DNA from 2 places in the Streptomyces sp. MB09-02B genome. Region 2 is predicted to be linked to the other one. Evidence: predicted binding sites of a transcription regulator. Region 2 holds the regulator's gene; the other holds the start of a gene.
What was found. Region 2 encodes HspR, which represses chaperone genes until heat shock. Its sites were predicted from a motif close to TTGAGNNNNNNNNNCTCAA; they were not measured.
Positions count from the first base shown of each region.

Region 1: a site for HspR is predicted at 1,663-1,681, ahead of clpB (ATP-dependent chaperone ClpB). Genes of this name have one in related genera too.

Region 1 covers NZ_JARGEE010000298.1:5,847-10,258, forward strand. Annotated here, with positions in the region: gene P1P70_RS31490 (helix-turn-helix transcriptional regulator) at 1-324, opposite strand, end outside; gene P1P70_RS31495 (hypothetical protein) at 633-968, shown strand; gene P1P70_RS31500 (pyridoxamine 5'-phosphate oxidase family protein) at 1,189-1,602, opposite strand; gene clpB (ATP-dependent chaperone ClpB) at 1,743-4,412, shown strand, end outside.
Region 2 covers NZ_JARGEE010000477.1:1,912-6,323, reverse strand. Annotated here, with positions in the region: partial or broken gene P1P70_RS38360 (hypothetical protein) at 1-204, opposite strand; gene P1P70_RS38355 (cellulose 1,4-beta-cellobiosidase) at 207-1,529, shown strand; gene P1P70_RS38350 (heat shock protein transcriptional repressor HspR) at 1,635-2,108, opposite strand; gene dnaJ (molecular chaperone DnaJ) at 2,114-3,292, opposite strand; gene grpE (nucleotide exchange factor GrpE) at 3,335-4,021, opposite strand; gene dnaK (molecular chaperone DnaK) at 4,018-4,412, opposite strand, start outside.

The DNA of each region.
Region 1 (4,412 bases), on a different contig from region 2:
CATAAAGGGTTCGAAGGCGTCGCTGAGCTCGATCGACCGGCGCCGCTGTTCGGCGATCTCGCGCTCTATCGGGTTGAGTCGCTGGGCCAGTGCGACCGAAGGGGGAACGGGACGAAGCCAGTTCGCGTCATCAGGGTCGGGATGGAGCAGGGGGAACTCCATGAGGCAGGGGGCGGACTCCACCTCCTCGCGTGCGATGCGTCCCGTCCGCAGTGCGTGTGCGTAGAGACGTGCTCCCTCGTCGCACAGATCAGCCACCGTGTGGGGATGTATCGCTTCAACCCGATTTTCCACCAAATCTCCACCCCCCAGGGTCCTGAACATGCAGGAACATGATGCATCGATTATGTGGCCATGACGTGCCCGAATGAGCCATCGTCGTACTCGACGGGGGAAGAGGGACCTTCAAGTGAGGACGAAGCCGACTATGCGCAAGAGAATGCTTCGCTCGGTGCTTGTCGCCGCCTTCTCCACCGTTGTCGTTTTCGGAGCGCTGAGCGGTCTCTCCGAAACGAAGGGTGACATTCGCGCGGACACCAGTTGGCCGGCGGTGGTGGAGTCGACGGCACTGGCGCGGGCCGCAGACACGACTTGGCCGGTGCCCCCGGCCGACGACGGAGCAGGGAGCTGATGTGACCACTCCGCCTGACGACCGTTCCTTCCGGCGCGAGATGGCCACCGCCTATCGCTCCGGCTGGCACTTCATCGACCTGGCCACCGCCATCCCCCACAGCGGTGACTCGTTGATGGTGACCGTGTTCGGCGAACCGGTGGTGGTGACCCGGGACGAGGACGAGGACATCCGGGCGTACCGATGTCTGCGGCGACCGCGCGGCGCGCCACAGCCAGTACGGTGTGCCGTTCGGTACGGGATGGTCTTCGTCAATCTCGACCAGCGCGACCACCGGCTCGCCGAGCCGGAGACCCCGGCCTCCACGGCCGTCTCAGCCACCCCCCGCAGTGCCTGAAGCGATCCCCCGTCGTTTCACATCGCTCAGGCGCTTCCCCCCAGCAGCGGCGTCACCGTGACCTGAACACGGTGACGCCGCTGCAGGTTTACGGCGACATTTCGGGATGGCCCCCGATGTCGGCGCCCCCGTGTCCGCCCGCTCATCTGTCCGAAAAAAGGTCAACCGGAAGCGGACGGTCACCGTCGGCGCGCGGGCCGCGCCCGGTCGCACCCGTGGGTCAGCCTCGTCCCAGCGCCCGTGTCAGCTCGATCTCGATCACCACGCGCTCCGGATTGGGCCGCGGCTCCCTGCCGTACCGCTCCGCGTACCGCCGCTCGGCCTCCGCGACCCGCTCCCGGTCCTCGTGCACCCGGGCGAGCCCCTCCAGCGTGGCCCAGCGCGCCCCCTCCAGTTGGCACACCGCGACCCGGGCCCCCTCGGCGCCCGCGGCGCGCACATGCCGCGCCTTCGCGCTCCCCGTACGGGTGATCACCCGAGCGAGACGGGCCCCGGGTTCGTATGTCACTCCGACCGGCACCACATGGGGGCTGCCGTCGGCGCGGAGGGTGGTCAGTGTGCAGAGGTGGCGCTCCTGCCAGAAGGCGAGGTAGGCGGCGTCCGGGTCATCCAGGTCCACTCGATAGATGCTCACGGTCTGGAATGTAGCGGCCGACCCGGCGGCGAGTCCGGGGGAACCCCTCCCAGCGCCACCTTGAGTGGAATAGACTCAACTTTATGTACGTTGCTCACGTCACCGTGGCTGACGGCTGACGCAAGGAGGGAAACGCGAACGTGGACGCCGAGCTGACCAACAGGAGCCGGGACGCGATCAACGCGGCCAGCAACCGGGCCGTGTCCGAGGGACACCCCGACTTCACCCCCGCCCACCTGCTGCTGGCTCTGCTGCAGGGCCAGGACAACGAGAACATCACGGACCTGCTCGCCGCCGTGGACGCCGATCAGGCGGCCGTGCGCGCGGGCGCCGAGAAGATCCTGGCCGGTCTGCCCAGCGTGACCGGCTCCACCGTCTCGCCGCCCCAGCCCAACCGTGAGCTGCTGAGCGTCGTCGCCGAGGCCCAGGCCAAGGCCAAGGAGCTGGGCGACGAGTACGTCTCCACCGAGCACCTCCTGATCGGGGTCGCGGAGAAGGGCGGCCAGGCCGGGGACGTACTCTCCCGGCAGGGGGCGAACGCCAGGAAGTTGCAGGAGGCGTTCCAGAAGGCAAGGGGAGGACGCCGGGTGACGACCGCCGATCCGGAGGGCCAGTACAAGGCCCTGGAGAAGTTCGGGACCGACTTCACCGCCGCCGCGCGGGAGGGCAAGCTCGATCCCGTCATCGGCCGGGACCAGGAGATCCGGCGGGTCGTGCAGGTGCTCTCTCGCCGGACCAAGAACAACCCCGTCCTCATCGGTGAGCCCGGCGTCGGCAAGACCGCCGTCGTCGAGGGGCTCGCCCAGCGGATCGTCAAGGGCGACGTCCCCGAGTCCCTGAAGAACAAGCGGCTCGTCTCGCTCGACCTCGGCGCCATGGTCGCCGGGGCGAAGTACCGGGGCGAGTTCGAGGAGCGGCTGAAGACCGTCCTCGCCGAGATCAAGGACTCCGACGGGCAGATCATCACCTTCATCGACGAGCTGCACACGGTCGTCGGCGCGGGCGCCGGCGGCGACTCCGCCATGGACGCCGGCAACATGCTCAAGCCGATGCTGGCCCGCGGCGAACTGCGCATGGTCGGCGCCACCACCCTCGACGAGTACCGCGAGCGCATCGAGAAGGACCCGGCGCTGGAGCGCCGCTTCCAGCAGGTGCTGGTCGCCGAGCCGACCGTCGAGGACACCATCGCCATCCTGCGCGGACTCAAGGGCCGCTACGAGGCTCACCACAAGGTCGTCATCGCGGACGCGGCGCTGGTCGCCGCCGCCACCCTCTCCGACCGCTACATCACCTCCCGCTTCCTCCCCGACAAGGCCATCGACCTCGTCGACGAGTCCGCCTCGCGGCTCCGGATGGAGATCGACTCCTCGCCCGTCGAGATCGACGAGCTGCAGCGGTCCGTGGACCGGCTGCGCATGGAGGAGATGGCGCTCGACAAGGAGACCGACGTCGCCTCCCGCGAGCGTCTGGAGCGTCTGCGCCGCGACCTCGCCGACAAGGAGGAGGAGCTGCGCGGCCTCACCGCCCGCTGGGAGAAGGAGAAGCAGTCCCTCAACGCCGTCGGTGAGCTGAAGGAGAAGCTCGACGACCTGCGCGGTCAGGCCGAACGCGCCCAGCGCGACGGCGACTTCGACACCGCCTCCAAGCTCCTCTACGGCGAGATCCCCACGCTGGAGCGGGCGCTGGAGGAGGCCTCCGAGGCGGAGGAGGAGGCCGCCGCGTCCAAGAACGCCAAGAACACCATGGTCAAGGACGAGGTCGGCTCCGACGACATCGCCGACGTCGTCGCCTCCTGGACCGGCATCCCGGCCGGCCGCCTGCTGGAGGGTGAGACCCAGAAGCTGCTCCGCATGGAGGACGAGCTGGGCCGCCGCCTCATCGGCCAGACCGAGGCCGTACGGGCGGTGTCCGACGCCGTACGCCGCAGCCGGGCCGGTATCGCCGACCCGGACCGCCCGACCGGCTCCTTCGTCTTCCTGGGCCCCACGGGCGTCGGCAAGACGGAGCTGGCGAAGGCCCTCGCCGACTTCCTCTTCGACGACGAGCGGGCCATGATCCGCATCGACATGTCGGAGTACAGCGAGAAGCACAGCGTGGCCCGGCTGGTCGGCGCGCCCCCCGGCTACATCGGCTACGAGGAGGGCGGCCAGCTGACGGAGGCCGTCCGCAGGCGCCCGTACTCCGTGGTCCTGCTCGACGAGGTGGAGAAGGCCCACCCGGAGGTCTTCGACATCCTCCTCCAGGTCCTCGACGACGGCCGGCTCACCGACGGCCAGGGCCGCACGGTCGACTTCCGCAACACCATCCTGATCCTCACCTCGAACCTGGGCAGCCAGTACCTGGTCGACCCCGTCACCACCGAGGCGGAGAAGAAGCAGCAGGTCCTGGAGGTGGTCCGGGCCTCCTTCAAGCCCGAGTTCCTCAACCGCCTGGACGACCTGGTCGTCTTCTCCGCGCTGAACAAGGAGGAGCTGGAGCGCATCGCCAAGCTTCAGATCGACCGCCTCGCCAAGCGCCTCGCCGAGCGCCGCCTCACCCTGGAGATCACCCCCGAGGCCCTGGCCTGGCTGGCGGACGAGGGCAACGATCCGGCCTACGGCGCCCGCCCCCTGCGCCGCCTCGTCCAGACCGCCATCGGCGACCGCCTCGCGAAGGAGATCCTCTCCGGCGAGATCAAGGACGGCGACACGGTCCGCGTGGACACGTTCGGCGAGGGAGAGGGCCTGATCGTGGGACCGGCGACGCTCGGGCCGACCGCCTCCGGAACGGACGGCACGACCTCCCCGTCGTCCTCCCCGTCGATGGAGAAG
Region 2 (4,412 bases):
CCGGTACAACCACCCCCCACCCCATTCGTCTGATCGTCGCCGGCGGTGTCCCCCGCCGACGACGATCGGCACCCCCCTCATGAAGGACCCCATGACCTCAGTCAGACGCTCGACGGCGGCCACAGCCACCGCCGTCGTGTTCGCCACCGTCGGAGGCCTGCTCGCGGTGACCGTGACCGCCACGTCGGCGAACGCGGCCGGCACGTGTGCCTCCCCCGCCTTCAAACGGCAGCTCTTCGCGAACACCACCTTCTCCGGTACGCCGAAGAAGACGGACTGCGACGCGAAGATCAGCGAGAACTGGGGCACCGGCGCGCCCGCCACCGGGCTGCCGGCCGACAAATTCGGCGTCCGCTGGACCGTCACCCGCGACTTTCGGCTCCGGCGGCCCGTTCGCGCTCTCCGTCTCCGGCCTCGACGGCATCCGCGTCCACCTCGACCCGGACACACCCGACGCCCGCAAGATCGACCTCTGGAAGAACGGCACCACCACCGTCTCCAAGACCGTCAACCTCACCATCCCCGCCGGCAAACACACCCTCCGCGTCGACTACGTCAACTGGACCGGCTCCGCCAAGGTCAAGTTCACGTACGCGCCCCGCACCTCCGCCACCGTCGACAAGGTCGCCCCGCTGGCGCCGACGGGCGTCGCCATGGCGTACGACCAGGCGACCGGCAAGGCCAAGCTGAGCTGGGCGAAGAACAAGGAGATGGACCTCCGGGGCTACCGCGTGTACCGCCGCGCGGAGGGCGGGGCCTTCGCCGAGCCGATGACGACGACCACGGGGACGTCGTTCACGGACGCCACCCTTCCGGTCACCGGCGCGCGGTACCACTACGTGGTCCGCGCCCTCGACCAGGCCGGGAACGAGTCGCAGGGCACCGCGGAGAAGGCTGTCACCACCGTCGACCGGGTCGCGCCCGGCGTTCCCCCGGGTGTGGACATCACCGACACCTCCGAGGACGGCGGCATCCGCGTCGGCTGGACGGCGGTCACGGGAGCGTCGTCGTACCGGGTGTACCGGGCGGCGAGCGCCGACGGCACCTACACCCGGGTCGGCACCACCGACCAGCTCTCGTACCGGGACGCCTCCGCCGAGCAGGGCGTCACCTACCACTACCGGGTGACCGCGGTCGACGCGGCGGGCAACGAGTCCGCGCGGTCCGCCTCCGTCGACGGGCGGCGCCGGGACGACACCCCGCCCTCCGCGGTCACGGGGCTGACCGCCACACCGACCGAGTACGGCTTCGAACTGAACTGGGACGCCAACCCGACGCCCGACCTGGCCCGGTACGTCGTCTACGGCGGCGTGCTGATCGGCGACGAGGAGCAGCAGGTGTGCTCGGCGGGCGAGGTCGAGTGGCTGTCGGCGGCCACCACCTCGTACGAGTACCGGACCGTCCCGGACGGCGAGGAACGCTGCTTCTTCGTGGACGCCGTCGACGACGACTGGAACTCCCACTTCAAGTGGACCCGTGAGCCGAACGTCGTGGTCGCCACCGAGCTGGACATCACGCCGGACGTGTGACACCGAGCGGGGCACGAAAGGAGCCCGGAGGTTCACCTGAACCTCCGGGCCCCTGCGCTTGCTTGACGAGCCGTCAGTCGGACGAGCCACCGGTCGGACGAGCCGTCAGTCGGACGACGTCTGCCGCCCCTTCGGCCGCCACACCACCAACGCGCTGCTCTGCTGCACTTCCTGGTACGGCACCAGGTCGCGCCGGTACGACGCGTGGACCGCCGCCTCGCGCTGGCGCATGGCCGCGGCGGCGCCGTCGAGTGCGGCCTCCATCTCGGCCACCCGGGACTGGAGCACGGCGACCTGGTTCTCCAGTTCGATGATGCGCTTGATGCCGGCCAGGTTGATGCCCTCGTCCTGCGACAACTGCTGGACGGTGCGCAGCAGTTCGATGTCACGGGCCGAGTAGCGACGGCCGCGCCCGGCGGTGCGGTCCGGGGAGACCAGTCCGAGACGGTCGTACTGGCGCAGGGTCTGCGGGTGCAGACCGGAGAGCTGGGCGGCCACCGAGATGACGTACACCGGTGTCTCTTCCGTCAGCTCATAAGCCCGGTTGCCAAATGAGTTCTGCCTACGGCGGCCGTCCATCACATTCATGCTCCCTTCGCGGCCTGGAACAGCTCCGCTCGCGGGTCCTCGCCCGCGGTCGCCTCGCGATACGCCTCCAGCGCGTCACGAGCCTTCCCCGACAGGTCCTTCGGGACACTCACCTCGACCGTGATCAGCAGGTCCCCGCGGGTGCCGTCCTTGCGGAAGGCGCCCTTGCCCCGGGCCCGCATCGTACGGCCGTTGGGGGTGCCCGGAGGCAGTTTCAGGGTGACCGGCGGTCCGCCCAGGGTCGGGACCCGGACCTCTCCGCCGAGCGCCGCCTCGGGGTACGTCACCGGGACGGTCACCGTGAGGTTGTCGTCCTTGCGGCCGAACACCGGGTGCGGGTCGACGTGCACGACGACGTACAGGTCGCCCGCAGGGCCGCCCCGTTCGCCGGGGGCGCCCTTGCCGCGCAGCCGGATCCGCTGGCCGTCGGAGACGCCCGCCGGGATCCGGACCTGCATGGTGCGGGAGGACTTGGCGCGGCCCGAGCCCTTGCAGATGTCGCAGGGGTGCTCGGCGATCAGGCCGCGGCCCTTGCAGTCCGGGCAGGGGTCCGTCAGGGAGAAACCGCCGCCGGATCCCCGCGCGACCTGACCGGTGCCGACGCACGTCGGGCACACCCGGGGGGTGGCGTTGGCGTCGCCGGTGCCGGAACACCCCTTGCAGGGCGACTGCGAGGACATCCTGAGCGGGACGGTCGCGCCCTCGATGGCCTCGGTGAAGCTCAGCGTGACCTCGGACTCGATGTCCTGGCCGCGCCGGGGCTGCACGCGGGTGGTGCCGGAGCTGCCCCGGTTGAACAGGCCGCCGAAGACATCGCCGATGCCCCCGCCGAAGCCGCCCGCCTGTCCCCCGCCCTGGGCGCCGCCGCCGAAGAGGTCGCCCAGGTCGAAGTTGAACGAGCCGCCGCCGGCGCCGGGTCCGGGGCGGAAGCCGCCGTTGCCGAAGAGGGCGCGGGCCTCGTCGTACTCCTTGCGCTTCTTGGGGTCACCGAGGATGTCGTTGGCCTCGGAGATCTCCTTGAAGCGCTCCTCGGCCTTGACGTTCCCCTTGTTGGCGTCCGGGTGGTACTCGCGGGCGAGCTTGCGGTACGCCTTCTTGATCTCGGCCTCGGTGGCGTCCTTGGGGACGCCGAGGACCTTGTAGTAGTCCTTCTCGATGAAGTCCTTGGTACTCATCCGCGACGTCCCTCCTTCCACCGGGTGTGCACTTCGTCGGCGTCAGCCCTCGTCCGGGCCACCGCTCTCCTTGTCGTCGGCCGCCGCCGCCTGCTCCTCGGAGCCCTCGGCCTTGGCGGTCTGCGCGCCGGGCTGCGGCTCGGCCACGGCCACCCGCGCGGGGCGGATGGTGCGCTCGCCGATGCGATACCCCGGCTGGAGAATCGCCACGCACGTCGTCTCGGTGACGTCGGGCGCGTAACTGTGCATCAGGGCCTCGTGGATCGTCGGGTCGAAGGGCTCGCCCTCCTTGCCGAACTGCATGAGTCCCATCTTCGCCGCGACGGTCTCGAGGGACTCGGCGACGGACTTGAAGCCGCCGACGAGTTCGCCGTGCTCCCGCGCGCGCCCGATGTCGTCGAGCACGGGCAGGAGTTCGGTGAGGAGGTTCGCGATGGCGATCTCCTTCACCGTGATCCGGTCGCGCTCGACCCGGCGACGGTAGTTCTGGTACTCGGCCTGGAGGCGCTGGAGGTCCGCCGTGCGCTCACCGAGCGCCGTACGCACCTGGTCCAGCTGAGCCGTCAGACCGGCCACCTGGGCCGTCGCTGCCGCGTCCCCGGCCGGGGCCGCCCCCTCCTGGGGGGCGGCCTTCGGCTCGGCGTCCTCGGAGCCGGAGGGGACATCAGGCTGCTGCGGCTGCGCCGACTGCGGCTGCTGCTCGTCGAAGCCCGGGGTCTCCTCCGTCACGCGGCACCGTCCTTCCGGTCCTCGTCGACGATCTCGGCGTCGACGACGTCATCGTCGGCCTTGGCGTCGCCGGCGCCGGCGCCGGCCTCGCCGCCCGCGGCCTGCGCGGCCTGGGCGTCGGCGTAGAGGGCCTGGCCGAGCTTCTGCGAGACGGCAGCGACCTTCTCGGTGGCCGTGCGGATCTCGGCGGTGTCCTCGCCCTTGAGCACTTCCTTCAGCTCGGCGACGGACGCCTCGACCTCGGTCTTGATGTCACCGGGGACCTTGTCCTCGTTGTCCTTGAGGAACTTCTCGGTCTGGTAGACGAGCTGCTCGCCCTGGTTGCGGCTCTCGGCGGCCTCGCGGCGGGCGTGGTCCTCCTCCGCGTACTTCTCGGCCTCCTGGCGCATCC